Regions from separate parts of the Bradyrhizobium sp. CIAT3101 genome, predicted to be linked through region 2. Evidence: riboswitches for the same ligand, from Rfam matches in the RefSeq annotation. Region 2 holds a riboswitch; each other region holds the start of a gene.
What was found. A riboswitch is a leader RNA that binds a small molecule or an ion and turns the genes downstream of it on or off. The one in region 2 is predicted to bind glycine.
Positions count from the first base shown of each region.

Region 1: linked by a shared signal. The riboswitch ahead of gcvT (glycine cleavage system aminomethyltransferase GcvT) and the one ahead of QA645_RS16355 (D-amino acid dehydrogenase) in region 2 are both predicted to bind glycine.
Region 3: linked by a shared signal. The riboswitch ahead of QA645_RS39845 (D-amino acid dehydrogenase) and the one ahead of QA645_RS16355 (D-amino acid dehydrogenase) in region 2 are both predicted to bind glycine.

Region 1 covers NZ_CP121634.1:3,329,575-3,340,229, reverse strand. Annotated here, with positions in the region: gene QA645_RS15580 (alpha/beta fold hydrolase) at 1-628, shown strand, start outside; gene QA645_RS15575 (NADP-dependent isocitrate dehydrogenase) at 829-2,043, shown strand; gene QA645_RS15570 (DUF3455 domain-containing protein) at 2,149-2,652, shown strand; gene QA645_RS15565 (cyclic nucleotide-gated ion channel) at 2,657-3,883, opposite strand; gene alaS (alanine--tRNA ligase) at 3,890-6,583, opposite strand; glycine riboswitch at 6,807-6,895, shown strand; gene gcvT (glycine cleavage system aminomethyltransferase GcvT) at 7,042-8,190, shown strand; gene gcvH (glycine cleavage system protein GcvH) at 8,203-8,571, shown strand; gene gcvP (aminomethyl-transferring glycine dehydrogenase) at 8,733-10,655, shown strand, end outside.
Region 2 covers NZ_CP121634.1:3,489,376-3,500,030, reverse strand. Annotated here, with positions in the region: gene QA645_RS16365 (ABC transporter substrate-binding protein) at 1-501, opposite strand, end outside; gene QA645_RS16360 (M20/M25/M40 family metallo-hydrolase) at 770-1,900, shown strand; glycine riboswitch at 1,996-2,100, shown strand; glycine riboswitch at 2,104-2,229, shown strand; gene QA645_RS16355 (D-amino acid dehydrogenase) at 2,297-3,610, shown strand; gene QA645_RS16350 (ABC transporter permease) at 3,792-4,733, shown strand; gene QA645_RS16345 (ABC transporter permease) at 4,752-5,639, shown strand; gene QA645_RS16340 (ABC transporter ATP-binding protein) at 5,654-7,306, shown strand; gene QA645_RS16335 (M81 family metallopeptidase) at 7,585-9,090, shown strand; gene QA645_RS16330 (M20 aminoacylase family protein) at 9,118-10,281, shown strand; gene QA645_RS16325 (amidase) at 10,284-10,655, shown strand, end outside.
Region 3 covers NZ_CP121634.1:8,552,650-8,563,304, forward strand. Annotated here, with positions in the region: gene QA645_RS39830 (M20 aminoacylase family protein) at 1-672, opposite strand, end outside; gene QA645_RS39835 (Xaa-Pro peptidase family protein) at 1,061-2,284, opposite strand; gene QA645_RS39840 (D-aminoacyl-tRNA deacylase) at 2,370-3,308, opposite strand; glycine riboswitch at 4,068-4,167, shown strand; glycine riboswitch at 4,171-4,258, shown strand; gene QA645_RS39845 (D-amino acid dehydrogenase) at 4,321-5,568, shown strand; gene QA645_RS39850 (Lrp/AsnC family transcriptional regulator) at 6,276-6,752, shown strand; gene QA645_RS39855 (aspartate aminotransferase family protein) at 7,480-8,859, shown strand; partial or broken gene QA645_RS39860 (IS3 family transposase) at 9,153-10,375, shown strand.

The DNA of each region.
Region 1 (10,655 bases), 160 kb from region 2:
GGGCATCACGAACCAGATCCTGGTCTGGGCCATCATCAACGGCCTGATCACGCTGGCGCTGATGGGCTTCGCCCCGAAGCGCAAGGGGCGGACCGGGCTGCTCGGCCAGTCGCTCGCGATCGCGGTTGTCTCCGTCGCCGTCGGCTATGCCGCGCTGTGGCTCGCCGACCTCGCCTTCAAGATCGACTTCCGATTCTGGATCATCGCCCTGAAGCTGATGAACCAGAAGCAGTTTGTGATCTTCCTGATCTACCTGATTCCGTTCACGGCGTTTTTCGTCGTGGCGCTGCACGTGCTGCACCGGAATTTCTCGACCATGGAGGCGCCGCGGCTCGCGCTTTATCTGACCAATATCCTGGCGCTGACGTTCGGCTTCATCGTGCTGCTGGTCCTGCAATACGGCACGCTCTGGCTGACCGGAAAGCTGTTCAACCCGCTCCCCGATCCCGGCTTCGTGCCGCTCTCGACCATCGTCGCCATCCAGTTCGTGCCGCTGCTCGCGATCGTCGCCGTGATCGCGACCTTCACCTGGCGACGGACCGGATCGAGCCTGCCGGGCGCCCTGATCTCCGGCCTGTTCGTGACCTGGTACATCGTGGCCGGCACCGCCACCCAGGCCGCCTTTTAGAAGCGTTCTCGGAGGGCGCCGGTTCGCTCCGGGGATCGGTGCCCAAACAAGGTGCGAGGGCCGTCATTCCGACCTCAGGGAATGGCGGTTCTCGGCGAAAAGATGGGCTGAAAGTGCATAACCGCTCCGCTTCCGCCCGCCCTCGGGCGGTGCTATAGCGCGGGAGATTTCCTCCAGTTCCCAAGAAGGCTTCTCCGATCATGGCAAAAATCAAGGTATCCAATCCCGTCGTCGAGCTCGATGGCGACGAGATGACCCGGATCATCTGGCAGTACATCAAGGACAAGCTGATCAACCCGTTCCTGGATGTCGAGCTGCAGTATTTCGACCTGGGCATGGAGTACCGCGACCACACCAACGATCAGGTGACCATCGACGCCGCCGAGGCGATCAAGAAGGTCGGCGTCGGCGTCAAGTGCGCCACCATCACCCCGGACGAGGCCCGGGTGAAGGAGTTCAACCTCAAGCAGATGTGGAAGTCGCCGAACGGCACCATCCGCAACATCCTCGGCGGCGTGATCTTCCGCGAGCCGATCATCTGCAAGAACGTGCCGCGCCTGGTTCCCGGCTGGACCAAGCCGATCATCATCGGCCGCCACGCCTATGGCGACCAGTACCGCGCCACCGACATCAAGTTCCCGGGCAAGGGCACCCTCTCGCTGAAGTTCGTCGGCGAGGACGGCACCGTGATCGAGAAGGAAGTGTTCAAGGCTCCGGGCGCCGGCGTCGCCATGGAGATGTACAATCTCGACGACTCCATCATCGACTTCGCCCGCGCCTCCTTCAACTACGGCCTGCTGCGCGGCTACCCGGTGTACCTGTCGACCAAGAACACGATTCTGAAGGTCTATGACGGCCGCTTCAAGGACATCTTCCAGGAGATCTTCGACAAGGAGTTCAAGAAGGAGTTCGACGCCAAGGGCCTGACCTACGAGCACCGCCTGATCGACGACATGGTCGCCTCGGCGCTGAAGTGGTCCGGCGGCTACGTCTGGGCCTGTAAGAACTACGACGGCGACGTGCAGTCCGACACCGTGGCCCAGGGCTACGGCTCGCTCGGCCTGATGACCTCGGTGCTGCTCACCCCCGATGGCAAGACGGTGGAAGCCGAAGCCGCCCACGGCACGGTGACCCGCCACTACCGCGAGCACCAGAAGGGCAAGGAGACCTCGACCAACTCGATCGCGTCGATCTTCGCCTGGACCCGTGGCCTGTCGCACCGCGCCAAGCTCGACAACAATCCGGCGCTCGCGAAGTTCGCGGCCACGCTGGAGAAGGTCTGCGTCGACACCGTCGAGGAAGGCTACATGACCAAGGACCTCGCGCTCCTGGTCGGCGCCGACCAGCGCTGGCTCTCGACCACCGGCTTCCTCGACAAGGTCGCTGACAACCTTGTGAAGGCGCTGGCGGCCTAAGCTGCCATCCGCATTTTCGCCCGACTGGGCCAGACATCATCCCGGGCCGCGTCTCACACGCGGCCCGTTCGTTTTTTGAGAGCCCTCCCGCGGAGAGATACGACCATGTCGACCAAGTTTGTTGCCCCCTGCCTGCTGCTGCTCGCCGCCATGGCCGCGCCCGCCTCCGCCGCCGAGACGCTGCCCGAGGCCATCGCCGCCGCCGGCGAGAGCGTCGTGCTCAGCGTCCACGCCGAGGGCGCGCAGGTCTATGAGTGCAAGGCCGGCACCGACGGCAAGCTCGCCTGGGCTTTCCGCGAGCCGATCGCGACGCTGCTCTCGGAGGGCAAGACCATCGGCCGCCACTATGCGGGGCCGAACTGGGAGCACGCCGACGGCAGCGCCGTCGTGGGCAAGGCGATTGGCAATGCTCCGGGCGCAACGGCGGCCGATATTCCCTGGCTGAAGCTCGAGGTCGCCTCCCGCCGCGGCAGCGGCGTGTTGACGCCGGTCACCACCGTTCAGCGCATCAACACCCATGGCGGCAAGCTCGAGGGTCCTTGCGACAAGGCCGGCGAGTTCAAAAGCGCGCCCTACTCGGCCGAGTACGTCTTCCTGAAGAAGGGCTGACCGCTCAGCGGTCGGTGCCCTCGCGCTGGGCCTGCGCGAGCTCGGCGGCGGCGAGATCGCCGGTCTCCTCCAGCCGCGCGCGCGCCGTCTCGTGGACGTGGGCGGCGAGCGTCGGCATGCGCGCGATCAGGGCGTGAAAATCCTGGGCGTCGAGCAGCAAGAGCCGCGTCTTGCGCGTCGCCGTCACCGTGCCGCTGCGTTTCGTCTTGTGCAGCAGCGCGATCTCGCCGAAAAACGTGCCGTCGCCGAGCCGCACCTGCTGGCTCGGCAGCGCGATCTCGACCTCGCCGGCGGTGATGAAATACATCGACGAGGCCGCATCGCCCCGCCGCACCAGCACCTCGCCCTGCTCGATGGTGCGCGCGCGGAGCAGCCGCATGATGTCGGCGATTTCGCCGGCCGCGAGATGCGAGAACAGCGGCACGCGGGCGAGCATGCCCCAGGTCACGACGAAATCGCGCCGCTTCACCTCTTCGGCGAAGGCGGTGGAAATGATCGCGACCGGCAGTGCGATCATGGCGAAGCCGCTGATGATGGTGAGGACCGAGATGATCTTGCCGAGCGCCGTCACCGGCACGACGTCGCCATAGCCGACGGTGCCGAGCGTCACGATCGCCCACCACATCGCGTCCGGAATGGTGCCGAGCTTGGTCGGCTGCACGTCGCGCTCGACGGCGTAGAGCAGCGAGGCGAACGTCAAGACCGCGCCGGTCAGGATGACGAGGCAGCCGATCAGCGCCCGCCGCTCGGCATGCACGGCGGCGAGCAGCGAGCGCATCGCCGGCGAATATCGGATCAACTTGAAGAACGGCAGCACGCCGAGCGCGGCCAGGGTTGCGTGCCGCCCCATCACCAGCACGATCGCGGCAGGCAGGAATGCCATGAGGTCGATGATGCCGAGCGCCGAGAAGGCATAGCCGAGCCGGTCGGCGAGCGGCGAGCGATTGCGCGGCGTATGGCCCGCCACCGTCCAGAGCCGCGCGGCATATTCCAGCGCGAACACGATGACGCAGAGGATCTTGATCCCGGAGAACAGCGCACCGTATCGCGCATCCAGCTCCGGCACCGAGGCCAGGATCATCGCGAGGACATCGAGCACGATGACGCCGATGATGATCTGGATGAAGCGCGATCCCGCCGAATAGGCCAGGGGATCGTGCTCCAGCAATTCGTAGAGGCGATCCCTCAGATCGGGATCGCGCAGGCCACGCCCTCGCGGAACGAGGCCCATCTGCCTTTAAGCGCCTGCCGCTTTTTGTTCGAGGATGGCTTTTTCGATCGCAGCCAACGCCTCGGTCGCCTTGCCGCCGTCGGGGCCACCGGCCTGCGCCATGTCGGGACGGCCGCCGCCGCCCTTGCCGCCGAGCGCTTCGGAGGCGATCTTCACCAGATTGACCGCATTGAAGCGCGCGGTGAGATCGGCGGTGACGCCGACCACAACGCCGGCCTTGCCGTCCTCGGTGACGCCGACGATGGCGACCACGCCGGAGCCGATCTGCTTCTTGCCGTCGTCGGCGAGGCTCTTGAGATCTTTCATCTCGATGCCCTCGACCGCGCGCGCCATCAGCTTGACGCCGCCGACGTCGCGCACGCCCGCGGCTGCGCCATCACCGGCAGACGCGCCGCCGCCCATCGCCAGCTTCTTGCGGGCATCCGAGAGCTCGCGCTCGAGCTTCTTGCGCTCCTCCATCAGCGCGGTGATGCGCGCCGGAACGTCGTCGATCGAGGTGCGCAGCTCGCTCGCCGCGTTCTTCGCCAGCGCCATGGTCTCGTTGGCGTGGCGGCGCGCGTAGTTGCCGGTCAACGCCTCGATGCGGCGCACGCCCGAGGCCACCGCGCTCTCGCCGGTCAGCGTGATCAGGCCGATATCGCCGGTGCGCCGCACATGGGTGCCGCCGCAGAGCTCGACCGACCAGCCGAGCGCGTTGGTGCCGCGCTCGCGCGCGGTCTTGCCCATCGAGACGACGCGAACCTCGTCGCCATACTTCTCGCCGAACAGCGCACGCGCACCGGCCTCGCGGGCCTCGTCGACGCCCATGACGCGGGTGGTGACCTCGTCGTTCTCCAGCACCACGTCGTTGGCGATATCCTCGACACGCGCGAGCTCTTCCGCCGTGATCGGCTTCGGATGAACGAAGTCGAAGCGCAGACGATCCGGCGCCACCATCGAGCCGCGCTGGGCGATGTGATCGCCGAGCACCTGGCGCAGCGCCTCATGGATGAGATGCGTCGCCGAGTGATGCGCGCGGATCGACGAGCGCCTGGAATGATCGACCTCGAGCTGCAGCGCGGCGCCGACCTTCAGCTCGCCGCTCTCCAGCGTGCCGACGTGAACGAAGAAATCGCCGAGCTTCTTCTGCGTGTCGGTGACGCGGAATTTGATGCCGCCCTCGCCCGTCAGCACGCCGGTGTCGCCGACCTGGCCGCCGGACTCCGCATAGAACGGCGTCTGGTTCAGCAGCAGCGCACCGGTGTCGCCGGCCTTGAGGCTGGCAACCTCAGCGCCGTCCTTCACCAGCGCAGACACCACGCCTTCGGCGCTCTCGGTCTCGTAGCCCAGAAATTCGGTGGCCCCGAGCTTCTCGCGCAGCGGGAACCAGATCGCTTCGGATGCCGCTTCGCCAGAGCCCTTCCAGGATTCGCGCGCCTTGGCTTTCTGCCGCTCCATCGCGTCGGTGAACGAGGCCTGGTCGACGCCGATGCCGCGCGACTTCAGCGCGTCCTGCGTCAGGTCGAGCGGAAAACCATAGGTGTCGTACAGCGTGAAGGCGACGTCGCCGTCGAACATGTCGCCCTTCTTCAGGCCCGCGCTCTTCTCATCCAGGATGGCCAAGCCGCGCGACAGAGTCTTGCGGAAGCGGGTCTCTTCCAGCCGCAGCGTCTCCTCGATCAGGTTTTCTGCGCGCATCAGATCGGGATAGGCCTGGCCCATCTCGCGGACCAGCGCCCAGACCAGGCGATGCATCAGCGGCTCCTTGGCCCCTAACAGCTGCGCATGGCGCATCGCGCGGCGCATGATCCGGCGCAGCACGTAGCCGCGGCCTTCGTTCGACGGCAACACGCCGTCCGCGACCAGGAAGGCCGAGGAGCGCAGATGGTCGGCGATGACGCGGAACGAGGCGACGGTCTGCTCGTTCGGTCCGCTGCCCAGCGCCGACGACGTCGCGTCAATCAGATGACGGAACAGATCGGTCTCGAACACGCTGTCGACGCCCTGCATGACGCTGGCCATGCGCTCGAGGCCCATGCCGGTGTCGATCGAGGGACGCGGCAGATCAACGCGCTGCTCCTTCGTCACCTGCTCGTATTGCATGAACACGAGATTCCAGAATTCGAGGAAGCGATCGCCGTCCTCTTCCGGCGAGCCGGGAGGGCCGCCCCAGATATGGTCGCCGCGGTCGATGAAGATTTCCGAGCACGGGCCGCATGGGCCGGTGTCGCCCATCGCCCAGAAATTATCCGAGGTCGGGATGCGGATGATGCGGTCGTCGGAGAAGCCGGCGATCTTCTTCCAGAGTCCGGCCGCCTCGTCGTCGGTGTGATAGACGGTGACGAGCAGCTTGTCCTTCTTGAGCCCGTATTCTTTCGTGATCAGCTTCCAGGCCAGCTCGATCGCGCGCTCCTTGAAATAGTCGCCGAACGAGAAGTTGCCGAGCATTTCGAAGAAGGTGAGATGGCGCGCGGTGTAGCCGACATTGTCGAGGTCGTTGTGCTTGCCGCCGGCGCGCACGCATTTCTGCGACGTGGTGGCGCGCTGATAGGGCCGCTTCTCGACGCCGGTGAAGACGTTCTTGAACTGCACCATGCCGGCATTGGTGAACATCAACGTCGGATCGTTGCGCGGCACCAATGGCGAGGACGACACGATCTCGTGGCCGTTCTCGGCAAAGAAGTTCAGAAAGGTCGACCTGATCTCGTTGACGCCGCTCATGTTCATCCAATCGGGTGTGCTTGGACCCGCTTTCCTGCCATCCAAACCGGTGATTTGGGCTGATATCTGCGGGCCAAAGCGCTTTTAGACAAGGCCAGCTTCGCTGTCCAGAAACTGTGCAGAAAGATCAGAGGGTTGCCGCAGTCGCGCAATCCCGTTGGAAAGCCGCCAGGTGCGCGTTGACAGGCTTGGCCGGGCTGTGGTCTGTACCCATCTGTATCGTACGGCCACGTCGGGAGAGACCGGCTTCATTGCCGGCGCCGAAGGAGCAACCGCCCCGGAAACTCTCAGGCAAAAGGACCGCGTGGCTTTGACGACATCTGGAAAGAGGCGCCGACGGGCTTGAAGCCCGGACTGCGTCCGCCGACGGGATAATACTCTCAGGCACAGCGACAGATGGGGCTTCGACTGGTTGCTTCCGGGGAATCGTCCCCGGGGAACCGCCGAGGACCCCTGCGATGTCCGTGCGTGACGACAAAGACTCCCTGAAACGTACCCCCCTCCACGACCTTCATGTGACGCTTGGCGGCAAGATGGTGCCGTTCGCGGGCTACGACATGCCCGTGCAGTACCCCGCAGGCGTCCTGAAGGAGCACCTTCAGACCCGCTCCTCCGCCGGCCTGTTCGACGTCTCCCACATGGGCCAGATCGCCCTTCGGCCGAAATCCGGCAGGGTCGAGGACGCCGCCCGCGCGCTGGAGCGGCTGGTGCCGCAGGATATTGTGGCGATTGCGCCGGGACGGCAGCGCTACGCCCAGTTCACCAATGCCGATGGCGGGCTTCTGGACGATCTGATGGTCGCCAATTTCGGCGATCACCTGTTCCTGGTCGTCAACGCCGCCTGCAAGGCCGAGGACGAGGCGCATCTGCGCGCGAATCTCTCCGACGCCTGCATCATCGATTCGCTTGCCGATCGCGCGCTGATCGCGTTGCAGGGCCCGAAGGCCGAGTCAGCGCTGGCGAAATTATGTGCAGCAGCGCCCGCCATGAAGTTCATGGATGCCGGCCCGCACGAGGTTGCCGGCCTCCCCTGTTTCGTCTCGCGCTCGGGCTACACCGGCGAGGACGGTTTTGAGATCTCGGTGGCAGCTAGCAATGCCGAGCGCCTCGCCAAGACATTGCTGGACAACTCCGATGTGATGCCGATCGGCCTTGGTGCCCGCGACAGCCTGCGGCTGGAAGCCGGGCTCTGTCTCTATGGCCACGACATCGATACCGAGACGACGCCGGTCGAGGCCGCACTTGAATGGTCGGTGCAGAAGAGCCGCCGCACCGGCGGCGCCCGCGCCGGCGGTTTTCCTGGTGCCGACAAGATCCTCGCGCATTTCGATCACGGCGCAGCCCGCCGCCGCGTCGGCCTGCGCACGGAGGGCCGCGCGCCGGTGCGCGAAGGCGCGCTGTTGTTTGCCGATAGCGAGGGCGGCGAGCCGATCGGCAAGGTCACCTCAGGCGGCTTCGGCCCGAGCCTGAATGCGCCGGTGGCGATGGGCTACGTGCCCACTGCCTCAAGCGCGCTCGATACAAAACTCTTCGCCGAGGTGCGCGGGCAACGTCTGCCGCTCACCGTCGCCGCCATGCCGTTCGTGAAAAACACCTACAAACGCTGAGGACTTCAGAAAATGACCACGACGCTGTACACCACCGACCACGAATGGCTCGCGATCGACGGCGATGTCGCAACCGTCGGCATCACGGATTACGCGCAGTCGCAGCTCGGCGACGTCGTGTTCGTCGAATTGCCCAAGGTCGGCCGCACCCTGAAGAAGGCGGAAGCCGCCGCCGTCGTGGAATCGGTCAAGGCCGCCTCCGACGTTTACGCGCCGATCTCCGGCGAGGTGCTCGAGACCAACGCCGAACTCGCCGCCGAGCCAGCGCTGGTGAACTCGGATGCACAAAGCAAAGCCTGGTTCTTCAAGATCAAGATTGCCGACAAGAGCGAGCTCGGCGGCCTCATGGATGAAGCCGCCTACAAGGCGCATACGGCGTGAGATGAAGCGAACTCTGACCTCATATTCGGTGTCATCGCCCGCGCAGGCGGGCGATCCAGTACGCCGCAGCTTCTCGGTTCAAGCTGTGACGCTTGCGTGTACTGGATGCCCCGCCTTCGCGGGGCATGACGGCGACAGCGAAATCTAAGCGAGGACCCATGATGACCGCGCACCGCAAATCCAATGGCGAGACCACTCCCTTCGCACGCCGCCACATCGGCCCCTCGGCGCGCGATGTCACCGCAATGCTCGAGACCGTCAACGCCAAGAGCGTCGACGCACTGATGGCAGAGACGCTGCCCGCCTCGATCCGGCAGGCCGCGCCGCTCGATCTCGGCAAGCCGCTGAGCGAGACCGAGGCGATCGCGCATATGGCCGAGCTCGCGCGGCAGAACCAGGTTTTCACCTCGCTGATCGGCCAGGGCTATTCGGGCACGATCCTGCCCGCGGTGATCCAGCGCAACATCCTCGAAAACCCCGCCTGGTACACGGCATATACGCCCTACCAGCCCGAGATCAGCCAGGGCCGGCTGGAGGCGCTGTTCAACTTCCAGACCATGATCTGCGACCTCACCGGGCTCGATGTCGCCAACGCCTCGCTGCTCGATGAGGCGACTGCCGCAGCCGAAGCCATGGCGCTCGCGGAGCGGCATTCGCGGGTCGAGGCAAAGGCCTTCTTCGTCGACAAGGACGTCCATCCGCAGACGCTCGCTGTGATGCGCACCCGCGCCGAACCGCTCGGCTGGTCGCTGGTCGTCGGCGATCCCCTCACCGATCTCGACAAGCAAGACGTGCTGGGCGCCCTGCTGCAATATCCGGGCTCGTCGGGCGCGGTGCGCGACCTCAGGCCCGCGATTGCGGCGCTGAAGGCCAAGGGTGCGCTCGCGATCGTTGCCGCCGATCTGCTCGCGCTCACGCTGATCGCCTCGCCCGGCGAGCTTGGCGCCGACATCGCGATCGGCTCCGCGCAGCGCTTTGGCGTGCCGATGGGCTATGGCGGACCGCACGCGGCCTATATGGCGGTGCGCGACGCGCTGAAGCGCTCGCTGCCCGGCCGCATCGTCGGCCTCTCCGTCGACTCGCGCGGCGCACCGGCCTATCGCCTGGCGCTGCAGACCCGCGAGCAGCACATTCGCCGCGAGAAGGCGACCTCCAACATCTGCACCGCGCAGGTGCTGCTTGCCGTGATTGCGGCGATGTATGCGGTCTATCACGGCCCCGAGGGTCTCGCGCAGATCGCACGCAACGTGCATCGCCGCGCGGCCGTGCTCGCGGCCGGCCTGCGCAAGCTCGGCTTTGCGCCGACTAGCGAAAGCTTCTTCGACACGGTCAGCGTCGATGCCGGCGCTGAGCGAGCCGAGATCATCGCGCGCGCGACCGCCGAGACAATCAATCTCGGCGTTGGTGAAACTGCGCTCCGCATCGCGCTCGACGAGACCACGACATCAGCGACCGTCGAAGCGGTGTGGCGCGCGTTCGGCGGCCAGCTGTCCTACGCCGAGATCGACGCCACCACGCGCGAGGCGCTGCCGGAGACGCTGAAGCGCACCACGGCGTTCCTGACCCATCCCGTTTTCCACGCGCATCGCTCCGAAACCGAGATGCTGCGCTACATGCGCAAGCTCAGCGATCGCGACCTCGCGCTCGACCGCGCGATGATTCCGCTCGGCTCGTGCACCATGAAGCTGAACGCGACCACCGAGATGATGCCGCTGACCTGGCCCGAGTTCGGGTCCTTGCACCCCTTCGCTCCGCGCGAGCAGGCCGCCGGCTATCACGCGCTGTTCGCGCGGCTGGAAAAATGGCTGTGCGACATCACCGGCTATGACGCGATCTCGCTGCAGCCGAATTCGGGCGCGCAAGGAGAGTATGCCGGCTTGCTCGCGATCCGCGGTTATCACGCCGCGCGCGGCGAGACGCACCGAAAGATCTGCCTGATCCCCTCCTCCGCCCATGGCACCAACCCGGCCTCGGCCGCGATGGTCGGCATGGACGTGGTGGTGGTCGCCTGCGAGGCCAATGGCGACGTCGACGTCAACGATCTCCGCGCCAAGGCGGAGAAGCATTCGAACGATCTCGCCGCG
Region 2 (10,655 bases):
GGACGGCTTGCCGATCGAATCCAGCACCAGGCCGTAGGGTTCCTTCAGCTTCAGCGTGATGGTCTTGGCGTCGGTCGCCTCGATGCTGGCTGTGAAGGTCATCATCTGCTGGCCCATGCCGTCGACGGCGGCCCAGCGCTTCAGAGAGGCGACGCAATCCTCGGCGGTGACCGGCGTGCCGTCATGCCACTTCAGGCCGTCGCGCAGCGTGAAGGTGTAGGTGAGCTTGTCGTCGGAGATCTTCCAATCCGCCATCTGCGGCTGGATCTTGAAGTTCGCATCCGTCGTGATCAGCGTGTCGTAGACCATGTAGCCATGGTCACGCGTGATGTAGGCGGTGGTGAAGATCGGATCGATGATGCGCAGATCCGAATGCATCACCGCGGTGATGGTCTTGCCGGCCGCAAATACCGGCGATGCCATCGCCGTCGAGAGCGCGACGACCGACAGCGCGAGTGTGGAGGCGAACGCGCGTCGCCCCCGGCGCATCAAGCTCAACATAGAAAGTTTCTCCTGACGTGAAACTGTTCAAAGGCGGGTTATTGGTTGAGCATTCGGTTCGTTCCCTAGGCGAACTAACCTCATGCAATGCCTTTATCTTTCGAGACTTGCAGACAGTCTTGAGCGCGTCAATCCGGTTTCGGTGCAAGCCCTTGCGGCGCATGCACGGGCTCCACAAAGATCGGTTTGGCTCTACAACTCTCCCCGCTTGTCCTGCCCGCGCTGATGCAATGCGCATTCCATCTTTCGAAGCTTGAGAGACATTAAGATGAATCCAGCCAATCTTCCCTTCGATTCCGAGGCGATGCTCGAGGGCCTGCGCACCTGGGTGGAATGCGAAAGCCCGACCTGGGATGCGGGCGCGGTCAACCGCATGCTCGATATCGCAGCGCGGGATATGGCGATCATGGGTGCGACCATCGAGCGCATCGCCGGCCGTCAGGGCTTCGGCGGCGTCGTTCGCGCGCGCTTCCCGCATCCCAGGCAAGGCGAACCCGGCATCCTGATCGCCGGGCACATGGATACCGTCCACCCGGTCGGCACCATCGAGAAGCTGAAATGGCGGCGCGAGGGCAACAAGTGCTACGGCCCCGGCATCTACGACATGAAGGGCGGCAACTATCTCTCGCTGGAAGCGATCCGGCAGCTGGCGCGCGCGGCCTTCACCACGCCGCTTCCGATCACCATCCTGTTCACGCCGGACGAGGAAGTCGGCACGCCCTCGACGCGCGACATCATCGAAGCGGAAGCCGCGCGCAACAAATATGTGCTGGTGCCCGAGCCTGGCCGCGCCGACAACGGCGTCACCACCGGACGTTACGCGATCGCGCGCTTCAATCTGGAAGCGACGGGGCGGCCGAGCCACGCCGGCGCGACCTTGTCGGCGGGACGCTCGGCGATCCGCGAGATGGCACGGCAGATTCTCGCGATCGACGCGATGACGACGGAGGACTGCACCTTCTCGGTCGGCGTCGTGCATGGTGGCCAATGGGTCAATTGCGTTGCCACGACTGCCACCGGCGAAGCGCTGTCTATGGCCAAGCGCCAGGCCGATCTCGACCGCGGCGTCGAACGGATGCTTGCGCTCTCGGGTACGGCGAATGATGTCTCCTTCAAGGTGACACGTGGCGTGACGCGGCCGGTGTGGGAGCCTGATGCCGGTACCATGGCGCTGTATGAAAAGGCGCGCGGCATCGCCAAATCTCTTGGCGCGGAATTACCGCATGCGAGCTCCGGCGGCGGCTCCGACGGCAACTTCACGGGCGCGATGGGCATCCCGACGCTCGACGGCCTCGGCGTGCGTGGCGGCAATGGCCACACGCTCGAAGAGTTCATCGAGGTCGATAGCCTGGTTGAACGCGGCCGCCTGATGGCGGGACTGCTGGCGACGCTCGACTAAAGTGAATCAACTTCGCACTGCACAATGCATTGGCAGTCGCGGATGAAATTTAGCCTTGTCTAAAAATGAGGCGCATCGTACTGCTCGATGGTCCACGCGACGATGCGGGAGAGATCGCAATGAAGGCATCCAGCTTTCATTGCGGCGCCGACGGAGCAACCGCCCCGGAAACTCTCAGGCAAAAGGACTGTATCGTCAGGACGATCTGGAGAGAGACGGCACGATCGACGTCGTGACGTCCACCGAAGGGGATAGTCTGCGCAGGTCTCGTGAGGTTCTGCCTCGTCGAGGTCCGTGCCGGATCAAGCTCTCAGGTAACCGTGACAGATGGGGCGCCGCCAACGGCTTTCGGGCCGGCGGTTAGCCTATCCTAACTCACGGGAGCCCCTGCTCAACATGACACATATCGCCATCATCGGCGCCGGCATCACCGGCGTGACGACCGCCTATGCCCTGCTCGAACGCGGCTACAAGGTCACGGTGCTCGACAAGCATCGCTACGCCGCGATGGAGACCTCGTTTGCGAACGGCGGACAGCTCTCCGCCAGCAATGCCGAGGTGTGGAACAGCACCGCGACGATCCTCAAAGGCCTGCGCTGGATGTTCCGGCGCGATGCGCCGCTCTTGATGAACCCGCGGCCGAACTGGCACAAATATTCGTGGATGAGCGAGTTCGTCGCCAATATCGGCAACTACCGCGCCAATACGATTTTGACGACGCGGCTCGCGATCGAAGCCCGCAAGCACCTGTTCGAGATCGCGACGCGCGAAGGCATCGACTTCGATCTCGAACGCCGCGGCATCCTCCACATCTATCACGACAAGAAGGGTTTTGAATCCGGCCTGCGCGTCAATGCGCTGCTGCAGGAAGGCGGACTCGATCGCCACCCGGTGACGCCGGAAGAAATCCGCACGATCGAGCCGACGCTGCGCAAGGATTATTACGGCGGCTTCTACACGCCGTCGGATGCCACCGGCGACATCCACAAGTTCACGCGCGGGCTGGCAGAGGCCTGCAAGCGGCGCGGCGCAACCTTCATCCATGAGGCCAATATCGATTCCATCGCGCAAGCTCGCGGCGGCTTCGTCATCGGCTGGGCCGATCTCAGCGCAAGCGACGCGGTCGCCTCCGCGCGCGGCATGCTGAAGGTCGATGGCGTCGTGGTCTGCGCCGGCGTTGCCAGCCGTCATTTCGCGGCGATGCTCGACGAGCGCGTCAATGTCTATCCGGTGAAGGGTTATTCGATCACCATCCAGCTCGACACTGCCGAGAGCCGCAATGCGACGCCGACCGTCAGCCTGCTCGACGAGGCCGCCAAGATCGTCACCAGCCGGCTCGGCGCCGATCGTTTTCGTGTGGCCGGCACGGCCGAGTTCAACGACTTCAACCGCGACATCCGCGCCGATCGCGTGCAGCCGCTGGTCGACTGGGTGCGCAGCAACTTTCCGGCGGTCGAGACGTCTCGCATCATTCCGTGGGCCGGGCTCAGGCCGATGATGCCGAACATGATGCCGGTGGTGCGCGCGGGCCGGATGCCCGGCGTGTTCTTTAACACCGGCCACGGCCATCTCGGCTGGACCTTGTCGGCCGCGACCGCGCAGATGATCGCCGGAACCATCGACGGCTGGCGCGGGCTCAACGCACCGCCAACCGTCCCCTCATTTCGGGGCGAACTTGGGGTTGAGCGCGAGATGCGTCGTGCATCCTGAGTGGTCGCAAATCGATGCGGGGCGGCCCCTTGCGACCGCCCTGCCCTTGGCACACAATTTGCCCCACGAGGACGGCTCTCCGGCCGGGTCTTCCAGCCCGAGAGACAGGCGCGCATGATAGACACGACCGAATCCACGGGCGCCTCTCGGCCCCCCACAATCTGCAGCCGGAGATAGGTGCATGCTAGGTTATCTCATTCGCCGCGTTCTGGCTGCGGTGCCCGTGATGGGCGTCGTGGCGCTGTTCGTGTTCCTGCTGCTGCGGCTGACGCCCGGCGACCCCGCCGCGATCCTCGCCGGCGACAATGCGACACCTGAACGGCTGGAGCGCATCCGCACCTCGCTCGGCCTCAATGAACCCCTGATCGTGCAGTTCGTCACCTGGGTCGGCAAGCTGCTGCACGGCGACCTCGGAACCTCCCTGATTTCCAACCTGCCGGTCATGAAGATGATCGGCCAGCGCGTCGAGCCGTCGATCTCGATCGCGCTGTCGACCATCATCCTCGCCGTCATCGTTGCGGTGCCGCTCGGCGTCATCGCGGCCTGGAAGCACGGCACCTGGATCGACCGTTTCGTGATGGGCCTGTCCGTGCTCGGCTTCTCGGTGCCGGTGTTCGTGGTCGGCTATGTCCTGATCGAGGTCTTTGCGATCGATTTGCGCTGGGTGCCGGTGCAGGGCTTCAAGAGCATCTCTGCCGGCTTCGGCGCGTTCTTCGAGCGCATCATCCTGCCGACCTGCGCGCTCTCCTTCATCTACATCGCGCTGATCGCGCGCATGACGCGCGCCGCGATGCTCGATGTGCTCGGCGAGGATTACGTGCGAACGGCGCGCGCCAAGGGCATCAACGAGGTCGCGGTGATGATGCGGCACGCGCTGCGGAACGCCGCCGTGCCCGTGATCACCGTGATCGGCACCGGCTTCGCGCTCCTGATCTCCGGCGTCGTCGTCACCGAGAGCGTGTTCAACATCCCCGGCATCGGCCGCCTCACCGTGGATGCGGTGCTGGCGCGCGACTATCCGGTGATCCAGGCGATGATCCTGCTGACGTCGCTGATCTACGTCGTCGTCAACCTCCTGATCGACGTCGCCTACACGCTGCTCGATCCCCGGATCCGGTACTGAGGCAAGGACAACAACAAGATGTCAGTCGATACCCTTCCCCAGTCGTCCATCCCGATCACGTCGCCGCTGCGGCCGCGTTTCGGCTTCCTCACCTCGACGCCGATCATCGCCACGGCGACGGTGTTGCTCGCGCTGATCGTGCTGATCTCGATCCTGGCGCCGTTGATCGCGCCGCACGATCCGATCCAGCTCGCGCCGTCGCAGCGGCTCAAGCCCGCGTCGGCGCAGTTCCTGCTCGGCACCGACGCCTACGGCCGCGACCTGCTGTCGCGCGTCATCTATGGCGGCCGCATTTCGCTCCTGATCGGCATCGGCTCGGCGATCCTCTCGATCGCCATCGGCCTTGTGATCGGTCTCGTCTCCGGCTTCTTCAAGCTGATCGATTCCGTCCTGATGCGCATCATGGACGGCCTGATGGCGATGCCGAGCATCCTGCTTGCAATCGCCGTGGTGTCGCTGTCCGGCGCGAGCATCTGGACGGTGCTGGTCGCGATCACGATCCCCGAAATCCCGCGCGTGGCACGCCTAGTGCGCTCGGTCGTCCTGTCGGCGCGTGAGGAGCCCTATGTGGAAGCCGCGATCTCGGTCGGCTCCTCGCTGCCGAAGATCATGTGGCGGCACCTGATGCCGAACACGATCGCGCCGCTGATCGTCCAGGGCACCTATGTCTGCGCGTCCGCGATCCTCACCGAGGCCATCCTCTCCTTCCTCGGCGCCGGCATCTCGCCGGAGACGCCGACCTGGGGCAACATCATGGCCGAGGGCCGCCAGTATTTTCAGCTCAAGCCGACCCTGATTTTCTGGCCGGGCCTGCTGCTCTCGATCGCCATCCTCAGCATCAACCTGATCGGCGACGCCGCCCGCGACGCACTCGATCCCCGCATGAAGCAGCGGGAGGGCAAATAATGACCGATCAAGTGATGACCAAAGACATCGTTCTCGACATCAACAACCTCGTCGTCTCCGTCGGCAAGAAGCCGGGCGGTGCGAAAATCATCGACGGCATCTCGATCCAGGTCCACCAGGGCGAGACGCTGTGCCTGGTCGGCGAAAGCGGCTCGGGCAAGTCGGTGACCTCGCTGACCACGATGGGCCTGCTGCCGAAGGGCACATTGGTTCCGACCAGTGGCAGCGTAAAACTCGTCGGCGAGGAGATCCTAACGGCGACTGATCGCCGCCTGCGCCAGCTGCGCGCGACGAAGATGGCGATGATCTTCCAGGAGCCGATGACCGCGCTCAATCCGGTCGTGCCGGTCGGCCGACAGATCGATGAAGTCTTGCGCGCCCACACCAAGCTCGACGCGAAGGCACGGAAGAAGCGCATCCTCGACATGATGGAGCAGGTCCACCTGCCTCAGGTCGAGCGCATCTTCGCCTCCTACCCGCATCGGCTCTCCGGCGGCCAGCGCCAGCGCATCATGATCGCGATGGCGCTGGTGCTGGAGCCGAAGCTGCTGATTGCGGATGAGCCGACCACCGCGCTCGACGTCACCACGCAGAAGCAGATCCTGTCCCTGATCCGCGAGCTCCAGCGCGATCATGGCACCGCCGTGCTGTTCATCACCCACGACATGGGCGTGGTCGCCGAGATCGCGGACCGCGTCGCGGTGATGCGGCAGGGTCGCCTGGTCGAGACCGGCCCGCTCGAAACCGTGCTGCGCAATCCCACGATGGAATACACCCGCAATTTGCTCGCTTCGGTGCCGAGCCTGGTGCCGCGGCCGCCGCGCGAGGAGAGCAAGGAACCGGTGGTGCTCGAGGCCAACGATCTCAGCAAGATCTACAAGGAGCGCGCGTTCTTCGGGAAAGGCCGCGAGGTCGTCGCCGCCGACAAGGTGACGCTGACGCTGCGCAAGGGCCGCACGCTCGGCATCGTCGGTGAAAGCGGCTCGGGCAAGTCGACCGTGGCGCGCTGCATCGTCCGCCTGATCGATCCGACCTCCGGCGGCGTACGGCTGGCCGGCCGCGAGATCTCCGACATCTCGCGACGCCTGCTGCAGCCGCACCGGCAGAAGATCCAGATCGTGTTCCAGGATCCCTACCGTTCGCTCAACCCGCGCATCACCGTCGGCGAGAGCATCGCGGAAGGCCCGATCAACTACGGCACCTCGCATGCCGCTGCGATGAAGCGCGCGCGCGAGCTGCTCGAACTCGTCGGCCTGCCGGCCGATGCGGTGTCGCGCTATCCGCACCAATTCTCCGGAGGCCAGCGCCAGCGCATCGCCATTGCCCGCGCGCTCGCGCTCGATCCTGACGTGCTGGTCGCGGACGAAGCGGTCTCCGCGCTCGACGTCTCCGTGCAGGCGCAGGTGCTGGAACTGCTCGACGAGATCCAGAAGCGGCTCGGCATCGCCATCCTGTTCATCACCCATGATCTGCGCGTCGCAGCCCAAATCTGCGACGAGGTCGTGGTGATGCAGCACGGCCGCGTCGTCGAACAGGGCCCGGCCGCCGAGGTGCTGACGCATCCGCAGGAGGCCTATACCAAGGCCCTTCTGGATGCGGCACCAGGACGCAACTGGGACTTTGCGAATTTCCGACCGGTGTCGGAGGGTGTGGGGGCCACGGCTTGATGTCGTCCTGGCGAAAGCCAGGACCCATTACCCCAGGGAGACGTTTGGCGAAGACTCGTCGTCCGGGACTCACACCGTGCGCAGCGGATGGACCTCGCGGTATGGGTCCTGGCTTTCGCCAGGACGACACCGAGGGTGTTGCAGGCTGCTGCGCTCCACCGCATCCGCAGCATTCCCAAAACAGCCTGAGGCCATGCGTGGCGCGACTGCTTCCCACCTTGCCCTCGCCGCAGCGCCATGGCTAATTTCGCGCAACTTTTAACGCTGGACTTGCATTGATGACACGCATCGCCGTCGGCGGCTTCCTGCACGAGACCAACACCTTCGCCCCGACGAAGGCAACGTTCGCGGACTTCCAACATGGCGGCGGCTGGCCGGCGATGACCACAGGTCCCGACGTGCTGAAGGTGATGCGGCGCATCAATGTCGGGCTCGCCGGTTTCGTCGACAGCGCCGAGGCCAACGGCTGGGAACTCGTTCCGACGATTGCCTGCGGCGCGAGCCCGTCCGCGCACGTCACCAAGGACGCGTTCGAGCGCATCGTGAAGGTCATGGTGGACGGCATCGCAGCCGCCGGCCCGCTCGACGCCGTCTATCTCGATTTGCACGGCGCGATGGTCACCGAACATCTCGACGACGGTGAAGGCGAGATTCTGGCGCGCGTCCGTCGCGTCATCGGCAAGGATGTCCCGCTGGTCGCGAGCCTCGACCTTCACGCCAACGTCACGCCCGAAATGATGGAACATGCGGACGCGCTGATCGCCTACCGCACCTATCCCCACGTCGACATGGCCGAGACCGGCCGTGCCTCGGCCAAGCACCTTGCTCTGCTTCTGAAGACAAAGCAGCGCTTCGCAAAATCGTTCCGGCAGTTGCCGTTCCTGATCGCGATCAGCTGGCAATGCACCAACGACTTTCCGACCAAAGGCATCTACGAGAAGCTCGCAGCGCTGGAGAACGATGCGGTTCCCACGCTCTCCTTCGCGCCGGGTTTTCCAGCCGCTGATTTCCGCGATTGCGGGCCGAGCGTGTTCGCCTACGGCAGGACGCAAGCAGATGCCGACCGCGCGGCAGATGCGATCGTCAGACTGATCGAAAGCCACGAGGACGATTTCGACGGCAAGATCTGGTCGCCCGATGACGGCGTCCGCCACGCCATGGAACTCTCGAAGAACGCCAGCAAGCCGATCATCATCGCCGATACCCAGGACAATCCCGGTGCCGGCGGCGATTCCGACACTACCGGCATGCTGCGCGCGCTGGTGCGCAACAAGGCGAGCGCCGCGACCGGCGCTATCTACGATCCGGTCTCCGCCAAGGCCGCGCATGCAGCCGGCGTCGGCGCCACCGTGACGCTCTCGCTCGGCGGCAAGTCCGGCATTCCCGGCGACGAGCCCTATACCGAGACCTTCGTCGTCGAAAAGCTCTCCGACGGCCGCTTCATCGCGCCCGGCCCTTATTATGGCGGCCGCGAGATGGAGATGGGCCCGTCCGCGGCCTTGCGTATCGGCGATGTCCGCGTCGTCGTCTCCTCGCACAAGGCGCAGCTCGCCGATCAGGCGATGTACCGCTATGTCGGCATCGAGCCGACGACAGAGAAGATTCTGGTCAACAAGAGCTCGGTGCATTTCCGTGCCGATTTCGAGCCGATCGCGGAAAAGCTGATGATCTGCGCGGCGCCCGGCGCGATGCCGGCCGACACCGCCACCCTGCCCTGGACGCGCCTGCGGCCGGGGATCCGCATCAAGCCGAACGGCCCCGCTTTCGCGCCCAAATCTCGCTAATCAAGTCACGCCAACCGGACAGGACACATGCCCACCATTGACCGCATCGACGGCTACGCCGACGAACTCACCGCCATCCGCCGCGACATCCACGCCCACCCCGAGATCGGCTTCGAGGAGGTCCGCACCTCCGGCATCGTCGCCGACAAGCTGAAGAGCTGGGGCATCGAGGTGCATCGCGGCCTCGGCGGTACCGGCGTGATCGGCGTCATCAAGGGCAAGGGCTCGGGCGGCAAGCGCATCGGCCTCCGCGCCGACATGGACGCGCTGCCGATGGAAGAGAACACCAATCTGAAATGGAGCTCGAAAATCCCCGGCCGCTTCCACGGCTGCGGCCACGACGGCCACACCACCATGCTGCTCGGCACCGCGCGCTATCTCGCCGAGACCCGGAATTTCGACGGCACCGTGCACCTGATCTTCCAGCCGGCCGAGGAAGGCCTCGGCGGCGCCCGCGCGATGATCAAGGACGGCCTGTTCGAGAAATTTCCCTGCGACGAGCTCTACGGCCTGCACAACGCGCCCGACCTCAATCTCGGCGAGATCGCGATCCTGCCCGGTCCGGCGATGGCCAGCGCCGACTTCTTCGATCTCCGCATCACCGGCTACGGCGCGCATGGCGCGATGCCCGAGCGCTCCAAGGACGCGGTGATCATCGCGACCACGCTGGCACAGGCGATCCAGACCATCGTCAGCCGCAACGTCGAGCCGCTGCAGGCTGCTGTCGTCTCGATCACCCAGATCCACGCGGGCTCCGCCTACAACGTCATTCCCGGCGACGCGCATCTTTGCGGCACCATCCGCACCTTCTCCAAGGAAGTCCGCACCCTGGTCAGCGAACGCATCCGCACGATCTGCGCCGGCATCGCGAGCGCCTATCAGTGCGTGATCGACGTCGACATCCGCGACACCTTCAACGTGCTGGTCAACCAGGTCGAGCAGTCCAAGGTGGTCGAGGACGTCGCCCGCACCATCATCGATCCCGCCAAGGTGATCACCCGCAGCCAGCCGAAGATGGGCAGCGAGGATTTCGCCGACATGCTGGAGACCATTCCCGGCGCCTATTTCTGGGTCGGTCATGACGGCTCGGTGCCCGTGCACAATCCCGGCTTCGTACTCGACGACAAGATCCTGCCGATCGGCGCCAGCATGTTCGCCCGGATCATCGAAACGCGCATGCCGGTCGCTTAACAATGCAGAAAAAGAGCGTCGAAGAGGCGGTCACCTCGCTGCACGATCTGTCCGCCGTCGATCTGATCGCGGGCTATCGGGCCAAGCAGTTCTCGCCGAGCGAGGTGCTGGAGGACGTGCTTGCGCATGTCGCTGCGTGGGAGCCGCACCTGAAGGCGCTCTATGCGTTCGATCCCGACAGCGCGCGGGAGGCCGCAGCCGCCTCGACCGCGCGCTGGTCAGGCGGCGAACCGTCAGGCCCGCTCGACGGCGTGCCTGTCACGGTGAAGGACAATATTGCGACCAAGGGCGTGCCGGTGCCGCTGGGGGCTGCGAGCGTCAAGCTCGTGCCGGCCGAGAAGGACGCCCCGCCTGCCGCGCGTCTGCGTGAGGCT
Region 3 (10,655 bases), 4.3 Mb from region 2:
CAGCATTTGCAAGCCGACGATGATCTGTGCGGCAATTACGACTGGATCGATGGTCTCATGCGGCTTGGCCGCATGGCCGCCCCGACCCTTTACGAGGATGTCGAAATCGTCTTGCGAGGCCATGATCGGTCCATGGCAAATGCTGAACTTGCCGATCTCGGTGCCCGGAGCGTTGTGCATCCCAAAAACTTTGGAGATGCTGAAACGGTCCATGATTCCTACCTGGACCATTTTCAGGCCGCCGGAAGGGAGTTCCACTTCTTCTGCCGGCTGAAAAATCAAGGCGACGCAGCCTTTGAAATTGCGCGTATTAGCAAGATATTTCGCTGCGCCCAACAACATGGCCGTATGACCATCGTGCCCGCATGCGTGCATTTTACCCAGCACTTTCGAGGACCACGGCTTGTTTGAGGCTTCGAGGATCGGCAGCGCATCCATGTCGGCCCTCAATCCAATGGTAGGACCGTGTCCACCCTTCCCTTGAATCAATGCAACGATGCCGGTTTCAGCTATCCCCGTTTCGATGTGATTGATACCGAACGAGGCGAGCTTCTCGGCGACGAACCTCGCCGTATTGTGTACCTGAAAGTCAAGCTCGGGATTTTCGTGAAGATAGCGGCGCCACGCCGTTACCTCTCCCTGCAAATCACGAAACTGATCAACACTATGCATGTCAGACCTTAAAATCCGAATCCATTATGATACAGCACCGTTCGAGCGCGCGGCGGAGTCTCGGTGCGTACGCGTGAAGCGGCCCCGCGCAATTTTTGCTGTAGTCGCTCGCATTCTGAAATTTTTGTAATGGAGCACGCCATAAGCAAAATGTAGAGACGTCATGGCAGGACGTCGCATCTATTGGGCACACACCGTGTGGGCTTCTGCACTCTACTCGTGAATTCCAACTTGCCGTAGTCTCTTAGGCCGGCTCGCTGATATCCCACACTCTCGTGCGGCCATTGAGACACAGAGCTAAAACGCCAGTGAGACGTCATGACCGCTTCAGGCCTACGGCGAGAGCTCGGCATGCCCTTCCCTTCTGCCATGCTCTTCTTCTTATTTGTTATATGGCCACTACTGGCATTTTTCGCGGAGCACGAGACGTGAGCAACTGCGAGCCAGTTTCGGTCACGACAACCACCTCTTCATGCAGCATCAGCTTCGGTGATCCGTCAAAATATGAGGGATATGAGGTGCTCGGTTCAATATTAACGATCATGCCTGGCTTTAGTATTGTCTTGTCGTCCGGTTGGACCGACGGTAACTCCGGCATCCATAAGCCCATGGAGTGTCCCATTCGGCCGATGTTGGTGGCTTTACCGCGATTGTTTGAGCCATTTAGTACGGCTGACATTGCGCTCCAGACATCAGAGATCGGAATGCCAGGTTTAGCGGCCGCAATTCCCGCTTCGGTGGCATCCCAAACGACCTGATAGGCATCCTGGGTGTGCGGATCAGGCGCACCGAAAGCAAAGTGTCGATCGAAATCGCTCCAATAAAAATCGAACAGGCAGCCGGCATCAATAAACAGTAGGTCTCCATCCGACAGAAATTTGTCGGTCGGAACACCGTAAGGACGCGTGTATCCCCCGCGGCCAGAAACACCCACTATCTTGCTTGTCTTCTCGACACCGCGACTGAAACATTCGAATTCGAACTGGCGACAGGCCTCGCGTTCCGTCATTCCAAGGCGTAGCTTTGTTGCGAGCCCTTCAAATGCGTCCGACACAAGGCCACATACGGTTCCAATTCTGCCGACTTCAAGCGGAGACTTGATCATTCGCAAGGGGGTGAGAATCGGATCCGATGCGTCGACGAACGTTCGAGGCTTGATCGCGTCGGCTACACGCAAGAAATCTCCCGCGGGGAAGCCAAGCCTACTCTCCGCGCCAAGCTCTACGCCGATCCTAGCGTGCTCCGGCAGTAATTCACACACCGCTCGTGCAAGGGCGGACACACCCTCATCTTTCGGATTTGGGCTAGGCCAGCTCCGGCAATTTTTTACCCAGGTCGTGTCTCTGTAAAACTGGTCAATTCCCTCCGGGACGATTGCAACGGGGTCAGCTGACGAAAGAATGAGAAGAAATCGCGGCCGGGTCGTCTGCTGCGGGGTCGTACTAGGCTCACCAATGAAATATCGCAAATTGTGTTCGGACGTCGCCAGAAGCGCGTCAATGGCATGCTGTTTCATCAAACGCCGCGCGCGCTCGACGCGACCCTCGTATTCGATCCAGGGAAAGGGATCATACTGAATGGTCCTAATCGAATCCATCCCCATACCGTTCATCGCTCTTCTCCAGAGAAACACGTCAATCGCAGGACAACCGACAATTTATATGCCGGCTCGACAGCAGATGGCCGCCCTCGCGCGCTCATTCGACAATATCCTTCGGAACAGCCGCGCGCAGTTTTTTATGCGAAAGCATCGGAATACCGAGCTCCTCTGCGAGCAGGCGAACAAGACCTTTGTAAGGAGCTTTCAGCTTGTCGTGGTGAACGATGCTTTGAATTCCGCCTACAATGGATCGCACGCAAGCTCGCAGGTCGATCAAACGGCTTTCCTGGTCATAGCCGTCCGACACGAGCCAGTGGTTTGGTAGGACGTGACTAGCCGCGATCGCGGGTCGATCGCGCGACTGCAATACCGCGTTCGTGAAGCTCGGCTCGAAGTGAACACCTCCGATGCAGAGCACGGAATGTACCGGTTCCTCAATACGATCGAAAATTCGCAGTAGGGATCGCGCCAGCACTCGAGCTGCAAGAGGATGTGCCCAATCTTCGGGCGAGCTTCCGATCTCGACATCGACAGCCGAAGGTGGCAGGTCAGCGAGACGGGTACCAGCATCACCAGCCTTGACGCCCGACCAATGAGTCGCCTCGAGATAAGTGCGATAGGGGTCAAGACCGGAAGCGACCCGCTCGGCTTCGATCGCCAGAAGAAGTCCCCGCGTAATCCGAGGGTCGACCGCGCTGAAGGTCCCCGTGCCCAGATCGCCGGTCGTTTGAACCGAGAAGATTGCGTTTGGCGCATTGGCGCCCTCGTGCCAGTTCACGATGCCAATAACGTTGGCATCACCGAACCGATCATTGAACATTGGCGCGTAGCGCGCATAGTCGTTACTTACGACCTCGTTCGTGGCCACGATCGAAATTCTGGCATCATGCAAGCCAGCAACTTCGCGGACGGAGTGCCCATCGACTTCAAAACTCGTTGGAACTAGAGCGCAATCCGCCTTGAGAGCATCCAGAACGTGCCCCGCGACCGGGTCCTTTTCTCCATCGACGCAGAAGACAAAGACGGCATGTCTCATCGAGGTCCTCCGCCGAGTTCTAAGCAGATCGAGAGCGTGGGACGTCTATCTTCAACTTGGCGCCGTCGTCTTTTCGATTTTGTCGGAAAACACCCTGCTCTTCGCCCGGAACTGCGAGCTTGCAGGGCGAGAGCGAGCGCGCGGGAGGCGATTAACTCAAGCCCGAATAGCGTCACAGCAGCGCCACCCGCAAACTGGGCCCTGTTGCGGCCGGCATGTTTGGCGGAGCATGGACTGGAAATCGCGCGAAACGAAAAACGCGGCAGCGGATCGCCGGACCAGCAACGAACTTAACCTGGTTGCGCGACGAACAAGGTCGAATCCTGCCGCCATATGCCACAGACGTCGACGAAAGTGGTGTGAAGAGCCCCTCATCGAGCATAGCGATCGCCTCAGGCGTGCAGGCCTCCATTTTGGCTCGACTTTGAAAGAGATGCATGAAAGGCACTAGCTTTGTAGGGTCCTACACCACCGCATATTTATTAGAGCGTCGCCACGCAAACATTGTGCGTTCTTTTCAGGATCCCGCAGTATTTCTGCGCTAGCCGCGGATAGCTCGATGGAAACCACTGGGACATCCAGCGAATGCAATCCTCAAAAAGCGAGATCAGCATAGTACCTGGCAATAAGCCACCTGCTAATCTTGGTGGGGAGCTTGGGCAAACATCGAGTTGCCGCTTACGCCGCCGATTTTTGGATCCGACGATTCATCGCGGCTTGACAGGGAGTGAGTGCGTCTGAGACTGTCATCGTGTCTGATGATGGTGTGCGGGAGAGCGCGATAAGCCTGCAAAGGCGTATCACCGCCGACGGAGCAACTCCCCAAGGAAACTCTCAGGCCCAGGACCGCACACCGAGGACGATCTGGAGAGAGGTGCCGGTCAGCACCCACCGAAGGGGACCGTAATCCACGCGGATTGCGGAGAAAGCTCTCAGGTGCACGGACAGATTTGGGGACGGAGACATGGCGAAGCCATTTCACCGTTCGTTCAACCCTGTCTTGGAGCGCACGATGAGCACGATCGTCATTATTGGATCCGGTATTACCGGAGTTACAACTGCCTATGCCCTGGCCCGCCGCGGCTATTCGGTGACAGTCTTTGATCGCCAGCGCTATCCGGCGATGGACACTTCGTTTGCGAACGGCGGCCAATTATCGGCAAGCAATGCCGAGGTCTGGAATAACGTCGCAACGATCGTAAAAGGCTTGAGGTGGATGCTGCGCAAAGACGCACCACTGTTGCTGAACCCAAGGCCCAGTTTTCACAAATATACTTGGCTGGCAGAGTTCGTAAGCCAGATTCGAAACTACCGCCACAACACGATCGAAACGACGAAGCTAGCGATAGCTGCTCGCAAGCATCTTTTTGAGCTAGCCGATCGGGAGAGCATCGATTTCGACTTGGAGCGGCGAGGAATTTTGCACGTTTATTCGAGCAAGTCCGACTTCGATGCGGCCTCTCGCGTGAATCAGTTGCTGCTCAAAGGCGGATTGGATCGCCGTCCCGTGACGCCCTCTGAAATGCTTGCAATAGAGCCAGCTCTGCGCGATCAGTATTATGGTGGCTTCTTTACCCCGTCTGACTCAACCGGCGACATTCACAAGTTCACGCGCGGCCTCGCTGCGGCTTGCGAGCGAGGGGGCGTACGCTTCGTCTTTGATGCAGATATCTGCGGCATTCGGTCCGATCGAGACGGTGTGGTCGTACACTGGAAACGAGGTTCGTTGAAGGAAGAACTCAATGCCGAACGCGCAGTGGTTTGCGCGGGAGTCGGCAGCCGCCGCATTGCTTCAATGCTGGGGGACAACATAAACATTTATCCCGTCAAGGGCTATTCCATCACGGTAGAGCTGGGAGACGAAACGAGCCAAAAGGCTGCGCCTCGTGTCAGCCTCCTGGACGAGGCTACCAAGATCGTGACCAGCCGGTTAGGAGAGGATCGCTTCCGGGTCGCCGGGACCGCCGAATTTAATGGCGAAAACCGCGATATCCGCTGGGACCGAATTAAGCCCCTGATACGGTGGGTGGAGCGATCGTTCCCGGATGTATCCACCGCGCAGGTGGTGCCATGGGCGGGCTTGCGTCCTATGACACCTAGCATGATGCCGCGGGTTGGCCGAGGCAAACGCTCGAATATCTTCTACAACACCGGCCATGGCCATCTCGGTTGGACATTATCCGCTGTCACAGCTGAAATGATCGCTGATGTCATTGCCGCAGATCGCAGCAATACTCGGCTGAGCGAATCCGTGCCCTGATCCTGTTGAGTGGGTCCTGGTCCATGCTCCCGCCGATATCGGGGCGGGAGCATGTCGATTGACAGCGCCGAAGCGGATTTTGCAGTCGCTCTCGAAGGATGATGCGACCTTCAGTACCGGGCGACGTGCTTCCCGCAATTCATTGCTTAGGTAAGCCCCTGTGGACCACTTGGTACGTTGCTTCCGAAAGCCTTGTATGACGCAGTTGTTGCGACCGTTCCCGAATTGACGCCGACCAGATGGGGCCGCATGAACGACGTCATTTCTTAGCAAGGCGTACGCAGCACACACCGTGAAGTGCCGTGGCATTTAGGGGCAGGACGCAGCTTTGCGCGGAGCGAATCGAGCGCGCCAAAGCCGTTCCGCCCCGCCCACCCGAGCGTAAAACCAACCCGATCCAACGACACGTCGTCCCGAAACACCGAGATGCATCGCCAAGCTCAAGTCTCGTCGACTCCCCAACTGCTGCGGAGCGACGCCTGCTGTGCGCCCAGCTGACGCTTATCTTAGAGAAGTCTGCATTACGGGACGAAGGGCGTTTCGAAGGGCATTTTACAAGCCATGCAGCATATTTCTTGTAATTGCCGTTAGATCGACGATACTGATGTCATAAAGAGCGTTTTCGACGACATTTGTCTGATTTTAGATGTTTTTCTGCGGAAGTTGGCGATCTTTTGCAGGATCTCCTCTTAAGCCTGGAGCTTGTTATGAGGTACGACCGAATCGACGCTCACATCCTGGAGATCGTGCAAAAGAATAACCGTCTCACATCCGAGACGATTGGCGAACTGGCCGGGCTTTCCGCTACCGCCTGTCAACGCAGGCTAAAGAGGCTTCGGTCGGACGGCATTATCGAGGCTGACGTTTCGATCGTTTCGGCCAAGGCGGTCGGAAGACCTATTCAGATGCTAGTGCTGGTGACATTGGAACGAGAGCGCTCGGACATCATCGACAGGTTTAAAAAGGCGATCAAGTCATCCGCTGAAGTCGTCAATGGGTTTTACGTCACAGGCGATGCTGACTTTGTCCTATACATAACCGCACGCACCATGGACGACTATGAGCAGTTCACGCGGCGATTTTTCCGTGAGAACCCCGATATCAAGGGCTTCAAGACCATGGTGGTCATGGACCGGGTAAAAGCAGGATTTGCTATTCCAATTGAGGCTCCGTCCGAGGATTGAGTGTCTCACCCACCGGACCCCGCCTACCTGCTCCATCAGCAAGCCGGGCGAGGTGTCGCGGTACCCGTTATGAAACGAGCGCAGGTCTTCGCGCATTGGCGCGTGCAACTTTCGACTAAGTAGCATCACCTCCAGGCTACTAACACCCACCGCTCATCGTGGGCGCTTGATGGCGCGAGCGAGCTGGATGATTCGGTCGATGAGCTTCCAAACGCTAACCAACGAGAGACGTTGGCTTGGACAGCACGCCTCACTAGCGCCCTTTTTCGTCGCGCAGTGCGAGTTAAAAACGCTGCAAGTTTCCTTCGCTTTTGTGCTCTAAGCGGTTACGCGCGATCAAATATTCAGACCGCGCGCCCGGTAATCTTTCTTGAATTTTCGTGCGCGCGTTCGTCTAGCGAGCCGGGTGCGCTCTCTCATTCCGTAGTCACTCCCTGCGAGATGCCGCCGGCAAGGGCCAGATGCCACTCAACTGAGCCAGAGGCCTTAATCCTTGGCGCCTTGTATTGATTTAAAAACTTGATCTCCTCGTGACAGGCGCCGCAGAGCGAGCCGCGGCGCCTCGGCGCGCAACTGAAACGCAGGTACTTACGCCTGTTTCTCCAGACGCAAAGATGGAGAGCATAATTCCTACCAGCAATGAGAGGTGCGAAGAACGCTCTAGATTGGTATCGACTAGCCTTCGATGCTGCCAGGATGCGTGAAGTTGCCCGATCGAAACGCCGACATGCCACGATTGCTTCAGCGCTCACATGACACTAACGCGCGACCGCCGTCCCATCTGTTCTATCTCTCCAATCTGCGCCGGCCGGTCGTCGACCGCGCCGAAGGTATCTATTTTTGGACTAAGGACGGTCGCCGCTTCATCGATGGATCGAGCGGACCTATGGTCGTCAATATCGGCCATTCAAACAAAACCGTGCTCGAAGTCATGAAGCGGCAGATGGACAAGACCACCTTCGCTTATCGGCTGCACTTCGAGAACGAGCCCGCGGAAGAACTGGCACGGAAATTGGCGCGTAAGCTTCCCGAGGGCATGGATCGCATCTTCTTCGTATCCGGCGGCTCGGAAGCCACCGAATCCTGTATCAAGCTGGCGCGGCAGTGGGCAGTCGCAACCGGCCAGCCCAAGCGCTGGAAAGTGATCACCCGTTTTCCATCCTTTCACGGGGCCACCCTTGGCTCGCTTTCTGTTACCGGCGACGATGCACTTGCCGAAACTTTCACGCCTATTATGCGCGTGATGCCGACCGTGCCGGCGCCGGCCGCCTGGCGCGACCGCGACAACCTTTCGATGGAACAGCGCGGGTTACGTTATGCCAACATACTTGAGGAAAAAATCCTCACCGAGGGCCCCGAAAACGTGCTCGCTTTCATCATGGAACCCATCGGCGGAGCCGCTACGGCAGCCCTTGTCGCGCCTGACAGTTACTATGTGCGTATCCGCGAGATCTGCGATTGCTATGGCATCCTGCTCATCCATGACGAGGTTGTGAGCGGCGCTGGGCGTACTGGTAAATTCCTTGGAGGCGACCACTGGAGTTCCAGGCCCGATATTGTCGCGCTATCAAAAGGACTTGGCTCGGGTTACGCGCCGCTCGGCGCGCTGGCCGCACCAATGTGGCTGGTCGAGCCGCTGCTTGGCTCTGGGGGCTTCCAGCACAGCCACACTTATGCCGGCAATCCGCTTGCCTGCGCTGCTGGTCTTGCCGTGCTCAGCGAAATGGACAGGCTCGACCTCATCGCCAACGCCGCCGCAATGGGCGATGTGCTGATTGGCGAATTAAAGGCGCTACAAAAGCGCTTCCCCTTTATCGCCGACGTGCGTGGCAAGGGCCTACTTCTCGGCGCTGAAATGGTAGCTAATCCCGAAACGCTGACGCCGATCAACCCAGCCCACCGGGTGACGCAGCGCCTACTCGACCTAGCCTATGCACGCGGCTTGATCATGTATGGTCGCAAAGTCAAGGGTGGTATTGAGAGCGACAATTTCATGGTGGCGCCGCCGATGATCATCACGCGGGAGCAGATCAGCGAGATGATCGCAATCATCGGCGATTCGCTGGAGGCACTTGCCGCCGAACTCGACCTGCCAGTCGAACGCTGAGGGGACGAGACGATGCTTACGAGGAATACCCTCAATCACGGGCTCGGTGGGTACATCACCGATGATCCCCAATCTGTTAGTTACACCGGCGCAGATATCGTCACTGCACCGACGCCTCGACTGCATTGGTGGTGTAGATCATTTAGCGAATGGCCGGCGCAAACGCGAAAAACGGCACACTTGCTCCGCATTGTGCCAGATTTGGCTGATTGCGGGGAAGGTGAACTGCACCCCGTTTTAACCGGACACCGGCGTTAGCCGGAGGAGCTAGGCCTAGTCCTAGGCGTACGCCTATGTCCGAGACGTTTTCGAAGGTGGAAATCATCACCGGCGTTGCCCGCCGGCGGCGGTTTACGACGGAGCAGAAGCTCTTGGTCGTCAACGAGACGCTGCAACCGGGCATGTCGATCAGCTATGTTGCTCGTCGCTATGGGCTCTCCCCGAGCCTGGTCTTCCGATGGAGACGGCTAATGAGTGAAGGGGCAAGGAAGCAGTGCGGGCCGACGAGGATGTGGTCGCCGCGTCCGAGGTCCGGCGGCTGGAGGAACGGGTTCGAGACCTCGAACGCCTGCTGGGCCGCAAGACCATGGAGGTCGAGATCCTCAAGGAGGCTCTTGACCTTGCACGGGTAAAAAAACCGACCTTGCTGTCGCGATCGCAGGCACCGGAGGATACCCCGTGAAACGGATCGCAGAGACCCTCGGGGTGGCGCGTTCCAACCTGGTTGAGCGAGCGGGTGGCAAGCGTCCGAAGCATGGTCCCCAGACCCGCGCCGGGGATGCGGCGCTCACGTCTGATATCCGGCGCCTGGTGGATAGCCGCCCGAGCTATGGATACCGGCGGATCGCCGCGCTCCTCAAGCGCGAGCGGCGATCCGCCGGCCATGGCCCTGTCAACGCCAAGCGCGTCTACCGGCTCATGAAGAAGAGCGGCTTGTTGCTGGCCCGGCATACAGGGCGCCGCCTCCCGCGGGCGCATGACGGAACGATCATGACAAGCCGCTCCAATGAGCGTTGGTGTTCGGACGCGCTGGAGTTCACCTGCTGGAACGGTGAGTTCGTGCGGGTTGCCTTTGCCCTGGACAGCCATGACCGCGAGGTCATCAGCTGGGTGGCCACAACCGCCGGGATCTCCGGCGAGATGATCCGGGACATGATGGTCCACTGTGTGGAGCAGCGGTTCGCCGACATCCGGGCTCCACGCAAGGTGCAATGGCTGACCGACAATGGATCGATCTTCGCCGCCTATCGCACCCTTGAGATTGCCGCGGCCCTGAACCTCGAGCCCTGCTTCACGCCGGTCGAAAGCCCCAGAGCAACGGCATGGCCGAGGCGTTCGTGAGACCTTCAAGCGTGACTATGTTCGTGTGAACCCGATCCCTGACGCGAGCACCGCGCTGCAGCGGATCGACCAATGGATGGAAGATTACATCTCAGAACACCCACACTCCCGGCTGGGCTACCGCTCACCGCGGGAGTACATTGCATCACTCAAACCAGCCGAGTGTCCGGTCTAACAGGGGCAACTCCAGAAGGGCTTGCCCCATTCCGCATCGACTAAAAGCCGCAGCAACGCCGCTTCCGCGCACTCGGCCAACTAGATCGCCTTCAATCGAGGGCAGGATCGCCTGGCGGTCAGACCAAGGCGAGGCTGTTGCGGCTCAGGTGTACGATGCAGGGTTGCACCAGCGTTTTCTGATAGACCGTGGTCCTCGCTTCTGGGAAACCCTCCAGCCGTCGACCACAACGCCAGGATGTCGTTGACGCTGCGTGTCTTGAGTCGTTGACGACCTGCAG